2 regions of the Streptomyces sp. NBC_01546 genome follow, and region 2 is predicted to be linked to the other one. Evidence: riboswitches for the same ligand, from Rfam matches in the RefSeq annotation. Region 2 holds a riboswitch; the other holds the start of a gene.
The links. Region 2 has a riboswitch for S-adenosylmethionine ahead of OHA89_RS26500 (aminotransferase class V-fold PLP-dependent enzyme). Riboswitches for the same ligand answer to the same signal wherever they lie in the genome.
Positions count from the first base shown of each region.

Region 1: another riboswitch for S-adenosylmethionine. It lies ahead of thrC (threonine synthase); the one in region 2 lies ahead of OHA89_RS26500 (aminotransferase class V-fold PLP-dependent enzyme).

Region 1 is NZ_CP109379.1:3,834,289-3,843,026, forward strand. Features, by position in the region: gene groL (chaperonin GroEL) at 1-1,419, opposite strand, end outside; gene OHA89_RS17415 (cold-shock protein) at 1,746-1,952, opposite strand; gene OHA89_RS17420 (MoaD/ThiS family protein) at 2,359-2,634, opposite strand; gene thrC (threonine synthase) at 2,672-3,970, opposite strand; SAM riboswitch class I at 3,964-4,115, opposite strand; gene OHA89_RS17430 (glucosyl-3-phosphoglycerate synthase) at 4,301-5,251, shown strand; gene OHA89_RS17435 (trehalose-6-phosphate synthase) at 5,298-6,653, shown strand; gene otsB (trehalose-phosphatase) at 6,877-7,725, opposite strand; gene OHA89_RS17445 (DUF3263 domain-containing protein) at 7,765-8,001, opposite strand; gene OHA89_RS17450 (extracellular solute-binding protein) at 8,082-8,738, opposite strand, start outside.
Region 2 is NZ_CP109379.1:5,791,484-5,800,221, reverse strand. Features, by position in the region: gene OHA89_RS26515 (transposase) at 1-2,041, shown strand, start outside; gene OHA89_RS26510 (Lrp/AsnC ligand binding domain-containing protein) at 2,038-2,319, shown strand; gene OHA89_RS26505 (ferredoxin) at 2,324-2,920, opposite strand; gene OHA89_RS26500 (aminotransferase class V-fold PLP-dependent enzyme) at 2,934-4,334, opposite strand; SAM riboswitch class IV at 4,554-4,670, opposite strand; gene trpD (anthranilate phosphoribosyltransferase) at 4,770-5,834, opposite strand; gene OHA89_RS26490 (cytochrome bc complex cytochrome b subunit) at 6,018-7,649, opposite strand; gene OHA89_RS26485 (ubiquinol-cytochrome c reductase iron-sulfur subunit) at 7,646-8,701, opposite strand; gene OHA89_RS26480 (c-type cytochrome) at 8,698-8,738, opposite strand, start outside.

The DNA of each region.
Region 1 (8,738 bases), 2.0 Mb from region 2:
CCAGCCAACCGTCAGATTGCGGACCTTCTCCACGACGACGCCACCCTCGAGACCACCGTTGACGGCGATCTGCTTGAGCGGGGCCTCGAGCGCGAGCTTCACGGCGTTGGCGCCGGTCGCCTCGTCACCCGACAGGTCGAGCTTCTCGAAGACCGAGGAGGCCTGGAGCAGGGCCACGCCGCCACCGGCGACGATGCCCTCCTCGACGGCAGCCTTCGCGTTGCGAACGGCGTCCTCGATGCGGTGCTTGCGCTCCTTGAGCTCGACCTCGGTCGCGGCTCCGGCCTTGATGACCGCAACACCGCCGGCGAGCTTCGCCAGGCGCTCCTGCAGCTTCTCGCGGTCGTAGTCCGAGTCGGAGTTCTCGATCTCGGCGCGGATCTGGTTCACGCGACCGGCGACCTGGTCGCTGTCACCCGAACCGTCGACGATGGTGGTCTCGTCCTTGGTGATGACGACCTTGCGGGCGCGGCCGAGCAGGTCGAGACCGGCGTTCTCGAGCTTGAGGCCGACCTCCTCGGAGATGACCGTGCCGCCCGTGAGGATGGCGATGTCGCCGAGCATGGCCTTGCGGCGGTCGCCGAAGCCCGGGGCCTTGACGGCGACGGACTTGAAGGTGCCGCGGATCTTGTTGACGACCAGGGTCGACAGGGCCTCGCCCTCGACGTCCTCGGCGATGATCAGCAGCGGCTTGCCGGACTGCATGACCTTCTCCAGGAGCGGCAGCAGGTCCTTGACCGAGCCGATCTTGGAGTTGACGATCAGGATGTACGGGTCGTCGAGCGACGCCTCCATACGCTCCATGTCGGTGGCGAAGTACGCCGAGATGTAGCCCTTGTCGAAGCGCATGCCCTCGGTGAGCTCGAGCTCCAGACCGAAGGTCTGCGACTCCTCGACGGTGATGACGCCTTCCTTGCCGACCTTGTCCATCGCCTCGGCGATGAGCTCGCCGATCTGGGTGTCAGCGGCGGAGATGGAGGCCGTCGAAGCGATCTGCTCCTTGGTCTCGACATCCTTCGCCTGCTCGAGCAGGGCGCCCGAGACGGCCTCGACGGCCTTCTCGATGCCACGCTTGAGGGCCATCGGGTTGGCGCCGGCGGCCACGTTGCGCAGGCCCTCGCGGACCAGCGCCTGGGCGAGCACGGTGGCCGTGGTCGTACCGTCGCCGGCGACGTCGTCCGTCTTCTTGGCGACTTCCTTGACCAGCTCGGCGCCGATCTTCTCGTACGGGTCCTCGAGCTCGATCTCCTTGGCGATGGAGACACCATCGTTGGTGATCGTGGGGGCGCCCCACTTCTTCTCAAGGACGACGTTGCGACCCTTGGGGCCAAGGGTGACCTTGACGGCGTCGGCGAGCTGGTTCATCCCACGCTCGAGACCGCGCCGGGCCTCCTCGTCGAACGCAATGATCTTGGCCATCTGAAGTGGTCCTCCAGGACTGGGGTTCCCCCTGGGCCGCCAGGCCTGAGGGGACGGTGGATTGCTCCGGACCGCGCCCGCGCCCGCGACGGACGGCCTGCATGCCCGGCGGTTCCTTCCCGCCGGACCCTGCTGGGCCTCACCGACCCGGTCCTCGATTTGGTAGCACTCTCACCTGGAGAGTGCTAACGCCAATGATTAGCACTCGACCCCCACGAGTGCAAGCGGCTTGGGTGAACACCCCCGGGAACGCGCGAGGGGCCCACATCCCGTGTCCAGGATGTGGGCCCCTCACAAGTACGCGTGGGCGGTCGATCGCGCCGGGACTAGCCGAGTGCGAGCTTGACCATGTCCGCCTGCGGACCCTTCTGGCCCTGCGAGATCTCGAACTCGACCCGCTGACCCTCTTCAAGGGTGCGGTACCCGTCCATCTGGATGGCGCTGTAGTGGACGAACACATCCGCACCACCGTCGACCGCGATGAAGCCGTAGCCCTTCTCCGCGTTGAACCACTTGACGGTGCCCTGAGCCATGCCTAACTCCCCTATTACTGGCCCTTGCGCAGGAACGCACTTCGCGGTCCCGGGTCATCACTTGCGTCGGAACGCGTCGACCGAGGCTGAATGTATCCGCGCCGGTGCTGTCTGCAACAGGTCAATCCGACGAGAATTCTGGACACCGCGAAACATTGAAATAGAGTGAAAAGTTGGCATGTTCCAGGGCAACTCGGGCCCCGCATATCTCGCCAAAGCCCCATACCGCACTTGCACATTGACCCGATGTCGACCCTCACGCGACCCGTTCATATGCGGCGGGCAAGAACAGCGGAGGGGACTTCCCCAACTCTACCGCGCCCAATCAAACAGAATTACCCCCTCCGCTTATTAGCGGAGGGGGTAATTACGGTTATGCGTGTCAGTCAGTCAGACGAGCACAGCATCAGCCGCCGGCCACCGCGGGGATGATCGAGACGCCGGCGCCGTCCGGCGTCACCGCCTCGAGCCCGCCTTCGAAGCGCACGTCGTCGTCGTTGACGTAGACGTTCACGAAGCGGCGCAGCTTGCCCTGGTCGTCCAGGACGCGGGCGGCGATGCCCGGGTGGTTCTGCTCCAGCGACGCGATGACCTCGGACAGGGTCGCGCCCTCGGCGGCGACCTCGGCCTGGCCGCCGGTGTAGGTGCGCAGGATGGTGGGGATGCGGACGTTGACGCTCATGGCGCTACTGCCTTTCCGGTAGAGCAGGTGGAGGTGGTCAGGCCAGGCCGGCGGCGCGGAACGCGTCCAGGCTCGGGCGGATGGTGGCGGTCTGGCCGCTGTCCGCGGCCACCGCCTCCAGGGTCTTGAGGCCGTCGCCGGTGTTCAGGACGACGGTGGTCAGCGTCGGGTCGAGCTGCCCGTTCTCGATGAGCTTCTTCGTGACGCCGACGGTCACGCCGCCCGCGGTCTCGGCGAAGATGCCCTCGGTCTGCGCGAGGATCTTGATGGCCTCGACGACCTGCTCGTCGTTGACGTCCTCGACGAAACCGCCGGTGCGCCGCGCGATGTCCAGGACGTACGGGCCGTCCGCCGGGTTGCCGATCGCGAGGGACTTGGCGATGGTGTTCGGCTTCTGCGGGCGGACCACGTCGTGCCCGGCCTTGAAGGCCGTCGACACCGGGGAGCAGCCCTCGGCCTGGGCGCCGAAGATCTTGTACGGCTTGTCCTCGACGAGGCCGAGCTTGATCAGCTCCTGCAGACCCTTGTCGATCTTCGTCAGCTGGGAGCCGGACGCGATCGGGATGACGATCTGGTCGGGCAGCTGCCAGCCGAGCTGCTCGCAGATCTCGTACGCCAGGGTCTTGGAGCCCTCGCCGTAGTACGGGCGCAGGTTGACGTTGACGAAGCCCCAGCCCTCGCCCAGCGGGTCGCCGATGAGCTCGGAGCAGAAGCGGTTCACGTCGTCGTAGTTGCCCTCGATGCCGACGAGGTCGCCACCGTAGACACCGGCCATGACGACCTTGCCCTGCTCCAGGTCGTGCGGGATGAACACGCAGGAGCGGAAACCGGCCCGGGCGGCTGCGGCGCCGACGGCGCCGGCCAGGTTGCCGGTGGAGGAGCAGGACAGGGTGGTGAAGCCGAAGGCGCGGGCGGCCTCGACGGCGATGGCCACGACGCGGTCCTTGAAGGAGTGCGTCGGGTTGCCGGAGTCGTCCTTGACGTAGAGCTTGCCGGTGATGCCGAGCTCCTTGGCCAGGTTGGCCGCGTCCACGAGCTTGGTGAAGCCCGGGTTCAGGCTCGGCTTGGAGGCCACGTCCGCGGGGACCGGCAGCAGCGGCGCGTAACGCCAGATGTTGTTCGGGCCGGCCTCGATCGCGGCGCGCAGCGCCGCGGGGTCACCGGTGGGGAGGTCGTAGGCGACTTCCAGAGGTCCGAAGCACTCGGCGCACGCGAAGATGGGGCCGAGTTCGAATCGGGTACCGCACTCGCGACAGGAAAGGCCGGTGGCGGGTCCGAGATCAACAGAGGTGGGAGCAGTCTGTGCAGCCATGATGGCGAGGCCCTTTCTCCTCATCTTCCCCATGGCGCACTTCGCCATGAGACGGAATTGGCACCTTCCCTAGCCGGGGCCCCGCGGGATGCTTGTCGCATCGCGAGAACCGACTGGAGGGTTGCCGGGGCTTCAACGGGCCGTGTCCCTCTGCCCCTCTGGATGAGCGGTATGGCACCGGCACACGCGCTCTATGGCGCGCCGGTGCGTTTGTACGCGAGGCCCCCCGGCATGCGGCGGTCCTGCGCGTTGTTCAAGACTGTAACCGAAGGGTCGTGCGGTTGAGACAGCCGTCCGAACCGCGAGATGGATCACTTTTCGGTCAATCCGACCAAGCAGCAAGGAGTGCTGAGAGTGCTGGAAGAGGTGGAGCGCTGGCTGGCCGACCGCTCCTGGTCCGCCGCCGACCGACCGCTCGACCAGTTGCTGGACCGGAAACGGGCAGCTGGGACCACGGTCAGCGTGGTGCTGCCGGCGCTCGACGAGGAGGCCACGGTCGGCGCGATCGTCGAGGTGATCCGGCGTGAGCTGATGGAGGGACTGCCGGTCCCCCTGGTGGACGAGCTGATCGTGATCGACTCGGGCTCCAGCGACGCTACGGCGGAAGTGGCGGCGAAGGCCGGTGCCCACGTGGTGCACCGCGACGACATCCTGCCGAGGATCCCGGCACTGCCCGGCAAGGGCGAGGTGCTGTGGCGCTCCCTGCTGGCCGCCACCGGGGACGTCGTCTGCTTCGTCGACGCCGACCTGCGGGACTTCTCGTCGACCTTCGTCTCCGGGATCGTGGGACCGCTCCTGACCGAGCCGGACGTGCAGTTCGTGAAGGCGATGTACGACCGCCCGCTGGGTGACGCCCCGGGCCAGGGCGGCCGGGTCACGGAGCTGGTGGCGCGCCCGCTGCTCAATCTGCACTGGCCGCGGCTGGCCGGCTTCGTCCAGCCGCTCGGCGGCGAGTACGCCGTACGCCGCTCCCTGCTGGAACGTCTGCCCTTCCCCGTCGGGTACGGCGTCGAGCTGGGCCTGCTGGTCGACGCGCTGCACACGGTCGGGCTGGACGCGCTGGCCCAGGTGGACGTGGGCGTACGGCTCCACCGCCATCAGGACGGGCAGGCGCTGGGCCGGATGGCCGCGGCGATCTACCGCACCGCGCAGCTGCGGCTCTCGCGCGGCCACCTCGTACGGCCGGAGCTGACGCAGTTCGAGCGGGGGCCGGACGGGTTCGTACCGCACACGTACCCGGTGGACACCGAAGAGCGACCGCCGATGCTCGGCATCAAGGAGTACGCCCTGCGCCGCGCGGCCTGACGGCTTCGGAAGTTTGCGCGAGGCCGGGCCGGGCTAGGTTCGCGACATGGCTGCATCTCAGGTACTCGTCGCCGCCAACCGCGGCCCGCTCTCGTACTCCCTCGACACCGACGGGACGCTCAGCGCCCGGCGCGGCGGGGGCGGTCTCGTCTCCGGCCTCTCCGCGGCGCTGGCGCAGCAGCCCGACGCGGTGTGGATCTGCGCGGCCCTGTCGGACGCGGACCGGGAGGCGGTCCGCCGGGGCGTCGCCGAACCCGGCGTCCGAATGCTGGACATCGATCCCACGGTGTACGACGGCGCGTACAACGGCATCGCCAACTCGGTGCTGTGGTTCACCCACCACCACCTGTACGACATCCCGCGCGAGCCGGTCTTCGACGCGGCGTTCCGGCGGCACTGGGCCTCGTACACCGCCTACAACCAGGCCTTCGCGGACGCCCTGGCCGAGGAGGCGGCGGAGGGGGCCTGCGTGCTGGTGCAGGACTACCACCTGGCGCTGGTGCCGGGGCAGTTGCGGGAGCTCAGGCCGGATCTGCGGATCGCGCACTTCACGCACACGCCGTGGGCGTCGAAGGAGTTCCTGCACATGCTCCCGGACGACGTCCGGGAGCAGCTGGTCCACGGGATGCTCGGGGCGGACGTGGTGGGCTTCCACACCCGGGCCTGGGCGGACAGCTTCCTGGACGGCGCGGGCCGGGGGAACGTGGCCGTGTTTCCGCTGGGCGTGGACGCGGACGAGCTGCGGGCGCTCGCCCACCGGCCGCAGGTCGACGACAAGCTGGCGCAGCTGCGGGCGGAGGTCGGGGACCTGAAGACGATCGTCCGCGTGGACCGGACGGAGCTGTCGAAGAACATCCTGCGGGGCCTGCTGGCGTACCGGGAGCTGCTGACGGTCCACCCCGAGTGGCGGGGCCGGGTGGTGCACCTGGCCTCCGCCTACCCGTCGCGGCAGGACCTGAAGGTGTACCGGGACTACACGGAGTCGGTGCGGGAGCTGGCGGCGGCCGTGAACGCGGAGTTCGGGACGGCGGACTGGCAGCCGGTGCACGTGTCCGTGAAGGACGACTTCGCGCGCTCGCTGGCGGCGTACCGGATGGCGGACGTGGCGCTGGTCAACCCGGTGCGGGACGGGATGAACCTGGTGGCGAAGGAGATCCCGGTGGTGTCGGAGGCGGGGTGCGTGCTGGTGCTGTCCACCGGGGCGGGGGCGTACGAGGAGCTCCGCCGGGACGCGCTGACCGTGAACCCGTACGACGTCACGGAGACGGCCTCGGCGTTGCACGCGGCGCTGTCCATGCCGGGGGGCGAGCGTGCGGAGCGCACCAAACGCCTGTCGGCGGCCGCCACCGCCCTTCCCCCGGCGGCCTGGTTCACGGCCCAGCTGGCCGCCCTGCGCTCCTGACCTGCGGCCCGGCCTCCTGGGGCTCCGCCCGAGACCCCGCGCCTCAAACGCCGGCGGGGCTGGATTTTGGCCGATGCCGCCTGCCAGGCGCGGCTGGATTGCCCGCAGGGCAATTCCAGCCCGCCCGGCGTTTGAGGGCGTTGCCGCGCAGCGGCAAATCCAGCCCCGCCGGCGTTTGAGGCGCGGGGGTTCGGGGGCAGCGCCCCGACAACGGCGCCGCAGGTCAGGCGCGCAAGGCCTTGGCCAGGTCGGCCAGGAGGGCGACGACCTCGGCCGGGCCGTGGACGACGAGGTCGGCGCGGGCGGCGAGTTCTGGGACCTCGGCCGAGCCGCTGCACACCAGCAGCCCCGGCAGACCGTCGGCCCGCCGCTTCTCGACGGCGGAGTACGCGGCGAGGTCGCCCAGGTCATCGCCCGCGTAGAGCACCGCCTCCGCGTCCCGCTCCGCCAGGAACTCGGTGAGGGCGACGCCCTTGTCCATGCCCGGGGGGCGGAGCTCCAGGACCGCCCGGCCCGGCTCGACCATCAGGCCGTGCCGCGCCGCCAGCTCGGCCAGCGGTTCCCGCAGCGCCGCGAAGGCCGCCTCCGGATCCTCGGCGCGCCTCGTGTGGACGGCCAGCGCCCGGCCCTTCTCCTCGATCCACGTGCCCCGCCAGGCCCCGATCGAGTCGAGGAACCCCGGCAGTTCCGCCCGGACCGCCGCCACCCCCGGATGCTCGGCGGGGGCGTGGACTATCCCGCTGACGGCGTCCCAGCGTTCGGCCCCGTAGTGGCCGAGGACGACCATGTGTTCCAGTCCGGGGACCCCGGCGAAGCCCCCGTAGCGGACGGCGACGCCCGCCGGCCGGCCGGTGATCACGGCGACGGAGGCCACCTCGGGGGCCAGCGCGGCCAGGGCGGGTACGGCGTCGGGGTGGGCCCGCGCCTGGTCCGGGTCCGGGACGATCTCGGCGAGGGTGCCGTCGAAGTCCAGTGCGACCACGGATCGGCGGGGTGCGCGGAGCAGGGCATCGAGTCCCTCGCGTCCGGCTGCGGTGACGGGCATCGGCAGGTCGTGCGGATGGCTCCCCATACGGATGACCCTAACGGCCCAGCCGGGTGACGGCTACGGCTATCGCCGGGCCCGCTGGGCCTCGCGGATGCGGCGCAGGCGGTTCACCGTGCCCGGTGCGTGGGCGAGCGCCCGGGGATCGTCGATCAGGGCGTTGAGCAGCTGGTAGTAGCGGACCGGGGTCATCCCCAGCCCTTCCCGTATCGCCCGCTCCTTGGCCCCGGGCCCGGACCAGGTGCGTCCCTCGTACGCGAGCACCGCGGCCTCCGTGGCCGTCAGCCGCCCGTCGTCCGTCATACCGCCAGATTAACGCCGCCCACCGACACCGGCCCGGCCCGGGTCGGCGCCGGCCAGGGGTCGGCGCCGGCCGGCCCGGGTCAGCGCGGCTCGGCCGCCCGCGCCGACGTCGCGATGTCCTCCAGCACCTTGGCCGGCTGTCCGCCCGGCTGGACCGCCTTGCCGATGTTCTGCTTGATGTCCTCGCTGACGCCCGCCCAGGACTTCTTGCCCACCGGGTAGAGCCGCGAGGACGGCAGTGCCTCCAGGAAGGTCTTGAGCTGCGGCGCGGAGCCGCCCGTACCGGACTGCACGGCCCGGTAGCCGGTGGTGGTGACCGGGAGCAGGTCGTACATGGTGGTGAAGGCGGTCACGTTCTTCGCCTCGTAGAGGTGGTCCAGGAACTTCCCGGACTCCTTGCGGTGGCCGTTCTTGAAGGCCATCACCCAGTCGGCGACGCCCATCGCCGAGTGCTCGGTGCCGTCGATGGTGGGCATGGTCACCATGCCGAATTTGACGCCCTTTCCGGCCGCCTGCTTGAGCAGCGTCGGGTGGCCGTTGAGCATGCCGACCTCGCCCCGCGTGAAGGCGTCGAAGGCGGCCTGCCGGTCCACCTTGCCCGGTTCGACGGATCCGGTCAGGCCCTGGCCGACCATCTTGTCCCGGAGGAACTCCAGCGCCTTGACGTTCTCGGCGGAGTCGATGGAGTACTGCTCTTCGTTGTCGGTGTAGCCGCCGCCGCCCGACAGCATCCACAT
Region 2 (8,738 bases):
GGGAAAGAACAAGGCCCCGAAGTGGACCAAGCCCGATGACGGGACGGTGTCGGTGATGGTGCTGCCGCTGGCCGTCACCGATCCCGCCGACCTCGCCCGGCTGGGCAAGCTGTATAGCGCGATGTGGTCGATCAAGCGGGCCGTGCAACGGGACGCCCGCGCCAGAGTCAATGCCTATTGGGCGGCGAAGCACGAGCGGGGCGAGCACGGGGCGAAGGCCCTACGGCAGCGTCTCGGCCTCTCCCGCGAGGCGCTCGAGCGCTGCGCGTACAAGCACCTGGAAGACTCCGGGCACCTCAAGCACCATGCCTCCAAGGCGTTGGCGATGCACATGGCCGATGAGGTGTGGAACGGGGTGCAGCGGCACCTGTTCCCCGACGCGGCCAGCCACCGCATCGGCCGTCCGAGGACCGGGAACAGGCACCACTTCACCCGCATTCCCGGACGCGCTCGCTCCCACACCACCGCGAACAAGTGGGAAACCTTCCGCCTTGCCGGCACTCTTCACGGGCACGTCAAGGCCTACACCGAGGGTGGGCAGCACGCGTTGACGCAGCCCCGGCGGATGCCCAAGCCCGAGCTGCCGTCCGGCACGGTGCCCACCGGCAAGACCTCCGCATCGGGCAAGCCCCTGATGCGGAAGGCGACGTGGTGGGACCACACCGGCCCCCTCGCCGTCGTCTTCGCGGGCGGACCTGACGCCGGCGCGGGTGACCTTGTCCTCCCGGTACGGGTGCCACAGCAGCCCGGCCAGTACGCTCGCGTTGAGCACTTCCTCTCCACCCCTGGCCGCTGGCACAAGGTGGATCTCGTCCGCCGCCGCAAGGCGTCCGCGCCGGGCGGCTGGGTGTACGAGGCGCACCTGATGGCCCTCGCCCCCGGCTATGCAGCCCCGGCCGTCCAGAAGATGCGTGAGCAGGCTGCCGCTCTTGAACGTATCGGCGGGGTGGACGGCAACGTCTCCAACCTCTCCGTCGTCTCCTTTCCCGCGGCCCTGGACCCCACCGCGGGCGACCCGGCCTCGACCGAGATCTCGCTCACCGACGCCGAGCGCGCCTCGCTGGAGAAGCAGGCGAAGAAGCTGCGCGGCCGTGCGCGAGCGCTGGAGCGCTCCCGCAGGGCAACCAACAGCGTGCAGTACGGCCTGTCGAAGAAGCAGGGCCGCCGCGACGCAAGGCGCGCTGAGAAAGGCCTCAAGCCCAAGGCCGTAGCGGTTCCGGGCGGTGCCCGCGCCGCCCGGTCCGATGGGGCACCGAAGCAGGCGTACCGCCGTGACCGGCTCTCGACCGTCTACCGTGAGCTGCGCGCCCGACAGGCCGAACACGCCGCCTCCATCGCCGAGCACCGCCGCCACCGCGCCCGCAGCGTGGCTCGCGACATCATCGCCGTCCACGGCGCCGTGCTCGTGGTGGAGGACTGCGACATCCGCAGCTGGTACCGGCTGTGGGGCAAGCGCCTCTCCCAGACCACACCCGGCCTGCTCATCGCCGCCCTCGACCGCGAGTGCCGAGCCGCAGGCGGACGGCTCGTCCGCGCCTCCACCTGGTCCACCGCCCTGTCACAGCACTGCCTGTGCGGAGAGCCGGTCAACAAGACGCTGCGGGACCGTGAGCACAACTGCGTCGCGTGCGGCCTCGTCGGCAAGCGTGACCTTGTGTCCGCAGCGCTGGCCGCGTTCGTCCGCCTCACCGACGTGGACGACCCCAAGACCGCGTACCTGGACGTCACGATGTCCCGGCACGCACAGATCATCTTCTCAACTGGGCTGGAAGAAGCCCTGCGTGAGTCAACCACACCGTGCCAGAACACCTCTCGGGGTGCTGGTCGCGTGGCAGTCCCGCCGCAGCGCGGGACCTCTGCTCACCGAACCGCCGGAAAGCGGCCCCGAGCAACCCCGGATGAGACACGCCCCGTGCGCGACCACGCCGGAAAGCCCGGACACCGCCCGGCTGCAATCCTCAGCTCACCTTTGGTGACTTACGGATCAAGTCTTAGAGTGAGGCGACCAGCGACGGCCACCGAGGGAGACAGCCAACCGTGATCACCGCGATCGTGCTCATCAAGACCAGCGTGGACCGCATCCCCGAGATCGCCGAGGCCATCGCCGCGCTGGACAGCGTCAGCGAGGTCTACTCCGTCACGGGGACGTACGACCTGATCGCGCTGGTCCGCGTGGCCCGCCACGAGAACCTGGCGGACATCATCCCGGGCCGCATCAGCAAGATCCCGGGCGTGGAGGCCACGGACACCCACGTGGCGTTCCGCACGTACTCGCAGCACGACCTCGAGGCGGCCTTCGCGATCGGCCTGGACGCGTAGCGGTTCAGAGCCCGGGCAGCGCCTCGCCCGGCCGGGCGGGGCGGCCCTCCTCCAGCCGGAACAGGTACCCGCGGAGGTAATCCCCGAGGTTGCCGTCGATGTGGGCGACGTAGTCGCGGGCCCCGGCGGACGCCTCGCGCTCGTAGCGGTCCTCCGACACGGACCACGTGCGGTCCAGGGCCACCGCCCACTCGCGAACCCGACCGCGGTCGCGCCACCAGTCCCGGACGAGCTCCGGGGTCCAGTGCGCGTCACCGTCACCGGCGTACCCCGCCATCGGGTCGCACTCCGCCGCGCAGAGCACGGCGTACGTCTCCCGTTCGTCGCGGGGCTGGCGGTAGACGAACTCCTGGTTGTACTCACCGTCGTACATGACGTTGTCGGGTGCGCAGTCCCGCCCCGTCCAGCAGTTGTCCGTCCCGGCCCCGTAGAACGGGCCCGGGACGTTGCGCCAGTTGCGCTCGCCCCACTGGTCCGGCTCGCAGCTGCTGCGTGTGCCCCGGCTCCAGTCGAACACCGGCGGCCGGGTGCCGGGCTCCCACTGGGGCAGGTGCGTGCCCGCCACGGCGCGGACGGTCGGTATCGGGTCCCAGTAGGTCATGATCCGCAGCCTGTCACACGGCCGGGACGCAGCGGCCTTCCTCGGTGCGGTACTGCCACTGGGCGCCGTCCGCGACGAGTTCCTTCACCGCGCGGACGAACCGCTCCACGTGCTCGTCCGGGGTGCCGGCGCCGAAGCTGACGCGGATGGCGTTGAGGGACCGCTCCCCCGGGGCCGCCTCCGGGGCGCCGCATTCGCCCTGGGCCTGCGGCTCGCTGCCCAGCAGGGTGCGGACCAGCGGGTGGGCGCAGAACAGGCCGTCGCGGACGCCGATCCCGTACTCGGCGGACAGCGCGGCCGCGAAGTGGGAGCTGTTCCAGCCGTCGACCACGAAGGAGATGACGCCGACCCGCGGGGCGTCGTCCCCGAAGAGGGAGAGGACGCGAACCGCGGGAACGTCGGCCAGGCCGTCCCGGACCTTGGCGATCAGGTGGCGCTCGCGGGCGACCAGGTTCTCGAATCCCGCCTCGGCCAGGGCCTTGCAGGCGGAGGCGATGGAGTAGACGCCGATGACGTTCGGGGAGCCGGCCTCGTGGCGGGCGGCGGTGGTGTGCCACTCGACGTCCACGCCGCCGTCCTCGCGCCGGGCGACCTTGCGGGAGGCGCCGCCGCCGGCCAGGTACGGCTCGGCCTGCTGGAGCCAGTCCGCGCGGCCGGCGAGGACGCCCGAGCCGAAGGGGGCGTAGAGCTTGTGGCCGGAGAAGGCGACCCAGTCCACGTCGAGGTCCTGGACCGAGACGGGGTGGTGGGGGGCCAGCTGGGCGGCGTCCAGGACGATCCGCGCGCCGTGGGCGTGCGCCGCCGCGGCGAGCTCCCTGACCGGCCACAGCTCACCGGTGACGTTGGACGCGCCGGTGACGCAGACCAGGGCCGGGCCGTAAGGGTCGCGGCCGGCCAGCGCCCGCTCCAGGGTGGCGACGGCCTCGTCCGGGGTGCGGGGGGCGTTGAGGTAGGTGACCTGGGCGTCGGTCCACGGCAGCAGCGAGGCGTGGTGCTCGGTCTCGAAGACGAAGACCTGGCAGCCGGCCGGGAGGACCGCCGCGAGCAGGTTCAGCGAGTCGGTGGTGGACCGGGTGAAGATCACCTGGTCGGCGGGGCGGCAGTCGAGGAACTCGGCGACCGTGACCCGGCTCTGCTCGAAGAGGTCGGTGGAGAGCTGCGAGAGGTAGCCGGCGCCCCGGTGGACGCTGCCGTAGTACGGGGCGTACGCGGCCACGTCGTCCCAGACCCGCTGGAGCGCGGGGGCGCTGGCCGCGTAGTCGAGGGCGGCGTAGGTGACCTCGCCACCGGTGACGAGCGGGACGGTGACGTCACGGCCGAGGACCGGCAGCGGCTCGGCACAGGCGGGGTCGACGGCAGCGGCGGAGGTGGCGACGGCGGAGGTGGCGACGGCGGCGTTCAGGGATGCGGACATGGCGGAATCTCCCGGCAGGCAGGGGTGAATGGCTTCGGTGTGCCCGTACGCGGCCACGGCGCGGCGCCGTGCGGCGGGGTACGGGAAGTCCTCGGATCTGAACGGGGGTACACGGAAGTGACCCTGATCCGAGGGTTGAAGAAGGGGCGGAGTCGCCCTATCGCATTCGCTTGCTCACGGAAAACGCTCCTCGAGAGACCAGGACCCCTGGTGTCGAGGGATCCGCGCTTGCCGTAGACCTCGCTGCCTACGACCTGGTCATCACCCGGGGCACCCCGCCACGGAAGGAGGGTTGCCGGACAGCAAGCCGGGGCCTAAACGCTGTCACTCGTGACCTGATCAGCATCCTGCCACACGATCCCGCACGCGCAAGACCCCGGTCCACCATCCGGACCGGGGCCTTGACCGAAAACGATCAGTCGGCGTGCATCGGCATCAGGCGTTGCTGGCCGCCACCCAGCGCTCCAGGGCGGCACGGGCCGCACCCGAGTCGATCGCCTCCGCCGCACGGGTGATGCCCGCCGCGATCTGCTCCTCCAGCGTGCCCGGGCCCGGGTCCAGCGCGACCAGGGCCGCCGCCGAGTTCAGCAGGACCGCGTCGCGGACCGGACCCGTTTCGCCGGCCAGCAGGCGGCGGGCGACGTCCGCGTTGTACGAGGCGTCCGCGCCGCGCAGCGCCGACACGTCCACCAGGGAGATGCCCACGTCGCGCGGGTCGAACGGCTGCTCCACGACCTGGCCGTCCCGGACCCACCACACCCGCGAGGTCGCGGTCGTGGTCAGCTCGTCCAGGCCGTCGTCACCCCGGAACACCAGCGCCGAGGAGCCCCGCTCGGCGAGCACGCCCGCGACGATGGGCGCCACCCGGGGGTCGGCCACGCCGGTCGCCTGGGCCCGTACCCGCGCCGGGTTGGTCAGCGGGCCGAGGAAGTTGAACAGGGTCCGGATGCCCAGCTCCTTGCGGGCGGCGGCCACGTGCCGCAGCGCCGGGTGGAACTTCACGGCGAAGCAGAAGGTGATGCCGGCCTCCTCGGCGACCCGCACCACCCCGGCGGGGGTCAGGTCCAGGTTGACCCCGAGCTTCTCCAGGACGTCCGAGGACCCGCTCGCGGAGGACGCGGCCCGGTTGCCGTGCTTGACCACCTTGGCGCCCGTACCGGCCACGACGATCGCCGACATCGTGGAGATGTTCACCGTCTTGGCCCCGTCGCCGCCGGTGCCGACGATGTCCACCGTCCGGCCCGGCACCTCGATCAGGTTGGCGTGTTCGTACATGCTCCCGACGAGGCCGGTGATCTCCTCGACGGTCTCCCCCTTGGCGCGCAGCGCGACCACGAAGCCCGCGATCTGGGCGTCGGTGGCCTCGCCGCGCATGATCCGGTCCATGGCCCACGCCGTGTCGTCCGCGCCGAGGTCGTGGCCGGTCAGCAGGGCGTCGAGGAGGCCCGGCCAGCCGCGGGCCGCCACGCTGTCGCCGCCTGCCGGGGTCACAACGTTCATGGTCCGCTCCTGCTGCTGGTCGGGGATTCCACGTGGAAATGGGAAGGTCTTCAGCCTATCCAGCCCCGGAGACGGCAAAGAGCCCCGTCCAGACACTGGACGGGGCTCTCGCCGTGGCGACACCAGGACTGACCGAAATCAGTCCCTCGAGCGGGTCATGCGGTCAAACGGTCGCGCGGGAGATCAGTGGTGGCCGTGGCCGCTCTGGATCTCCTTGTACTCCTCCACCGTGGGCTTCGGAATCTGGTTGTTCTCCGCGTAGAAGCCCTTGCTGAGCTTCGCCCGCAGCTTCTCGCCGAGCTTCACCTTGCGCTCGACACCGTTCTCGTCGACCGTCGGGCCGATCTCGATCGGCTCGTACTGCGTGTACGAGGTGAGCGTGTGCAGCTTGTCCTGCGAGAGCGGCTCGTGGATCTCGACGAACTCACCGTGCGGCAGGCGCTTGATGATGCCGGTCTCGCGACCGTGCAGCACCTTGTCGCGGTCCCGGCGCTGGAGGCCGAGGCAGATCCGCTTGGTGGCGATGAAGGCGAGGACCGGGACGACGAAGAAGCCGATCCGGACGAACCAGGTGAGCCCGTTGAGCGACAGGTGGAAGTACTGCGCGAACATGTCGTTTCCACCGCCGATCAGCAGGACGATGTACTCCGCGATCCAGGCGACACCGAAGGCCGTACGGGTCGGGACGTTGCGCGGGCGGTCCAGCAGGTGGTGCTCGCGCTTGTCACCGGTGACCCAGGACTCGATGAACGGCCAGACGGCGATCGAGCACAGCACCAGCGGGAAGAGCAGCAGCGGGATGAACACGCCCAGGACGAGCGTGTGGCCCCACAGGTTGATCTCCCAGCCGGGCATGGCTCGGATCAGGCCTTCCGGCATACCCATGTACCAGTCGGGCTGCGCACCGGTGGACACGTGGTCCGGGCGGTACGGGCCGAGCGCCCAGATCGGGTTGATCGAGGCGATCGCCGCGATGGCCGCGATGACACCGAAGACCAGGAAGAAGAAGCCTCCGGCCTTGGCCATGTAGACCGGCAGCAGCGGCATGCCGACGACGTTGTTGTTCGTCTTGCCGGGGCCGGGGAACTGGGTGTGCTTGTGGTAGAAGACCAGGATCAGGTGGGCCACCAGCAGGCCCATCATGATGCCGGGCAGCAGCAGGATGTGCACCGAGTAGAACCGCGCGACGAAGTCGCCGCCCGGGAACTCCCCGCCGAACAGGAACATCGACAGGTACGTGCCGACGACCGGGACGGACAGGATCGCGCCCTGCATGAAGCGGACACCGGTACCCGACAGCAGGTCGTCCGGCAGCGAGTAACCGGTGAAACCGGTGAACATGCCGAGGAACAGCAGCAGGAAGCCGAAGATCCAGTTGACCTCACGCGGCTTGCGGAACGCGCCGGTGAAGAAGACGCGCATCATGTGCACGACCATGGCCGCGACGAAGATCAGCGCGGCCCAGTGGTGGATCTGACGGATGAGCAGACCACCGCGGACGTCGAAGCTGATGTCCAGGGTCGAGGCGAAGGCCTCGGACATCATGACGCCCTGCATGGGCACGTACGAGCCGTGGTACACGACCTCGTTCATGCTCGGGTGGAAGAACAGCGTCAGGTACACACCCGTGAGGATGATGATGATGAAGCTGTAGAGGCAGATCTCACCGAGCATGAAGGACCAGTGGTCCGGGAAGATCTTGCGCATGTTGGCCTTGGCCAGGCCGTAGATGCCCAGGCGGCCGTCCGCCCAGTCGGCTACGCGCTCGCCGGCCGGCGCTTTACGCGCCTTGGTGTCAGTGGTCGCAGTGCTCATCCGCGCTCCCAGAATGCAGGACCGACGGGCTCTTCGAAGTCGCCGAGCGCTTCGAGGAAGCCTTCGTCATTCACGCCGATCCGCAGCTGCGGAAGCGCGTGACCGGCCGGGCCGAAGATGACACGGGCGCCGTCGGAGAGGTCGAAAGTGGACTGGTGGCACGGGCAGAGCACGTGGTGCGTCTGCTGCTCGTACAGGCTGATCGGGCAGCCGACGTGGGTGCAGATCTTGGAGTAGGCCACGATCCCGTCGTGGGACCACTCCAGCTGCTGCTTGTCCTTGATGTCGTCCGGCTGAATGCGGACGATCATCAGGGCGGCCTTGGCGATCTGGACCTGGAAGTCGTGCTGCTCCTCCTCCAGGCCTTCCGGCATGGCGAAGGTCAGCGAACCGACCAGGACGTCCTCGGGACGCAGCGGCTCCATCGTGTTCTGGTTGATGAGCAGCTTGCCCTTGGCCCACAGGGTCTTGCGCAGCTTGTCCTCGGGCAGGGGGCCCAGGTCGCGCATGATCATGACGGCGGAGAGCGGCAGCATGGCCAGCGCGCCCAGCAGCGTGTTGCGGATCAGCGGACGGCGGGCGATGCCGGACTCGTCCGCACCATCGCGGAAGTCCTGCATGACCTGCGCCTTGACCTCCGGCGGAGCGGCGATCTCGTGGCGCTCGGCGGCGACCTCGACGTCGGACATCAGGGTGCGGGCCCAGTGGACCGCGCCCGCGCCGATGCAGAAGAGCGCCGTGCCCAGGGTCATGCCCAGCGCGAAGTTGAGCGCGCTCACCTTCCCGATGGGGAAGATGTACACGATCTTGTCGACCGGGAAGATCACGTAGGAGGCGATGAAGGCCACCGTGGCCAGCATCGACAGCGTGAACAGCATCGCGACGGTGCGCTCGGAACGCCTCGCCGCACGCTCGTCGATGTCCTGGATGCGCGGCTTGTGGACCGGAAGGCCCGGGTCGGCGAACGGGTCGTCCGCGACCGCTACGGCACCGTGGTGCGCGTCGCCCTGCTCACTCGGCAGGTGCTTGTCTTCGGGAATGTCTTGACTCATGACTTCTTGGCCTTAGCGGTGTGGGCCGCGACCCAGA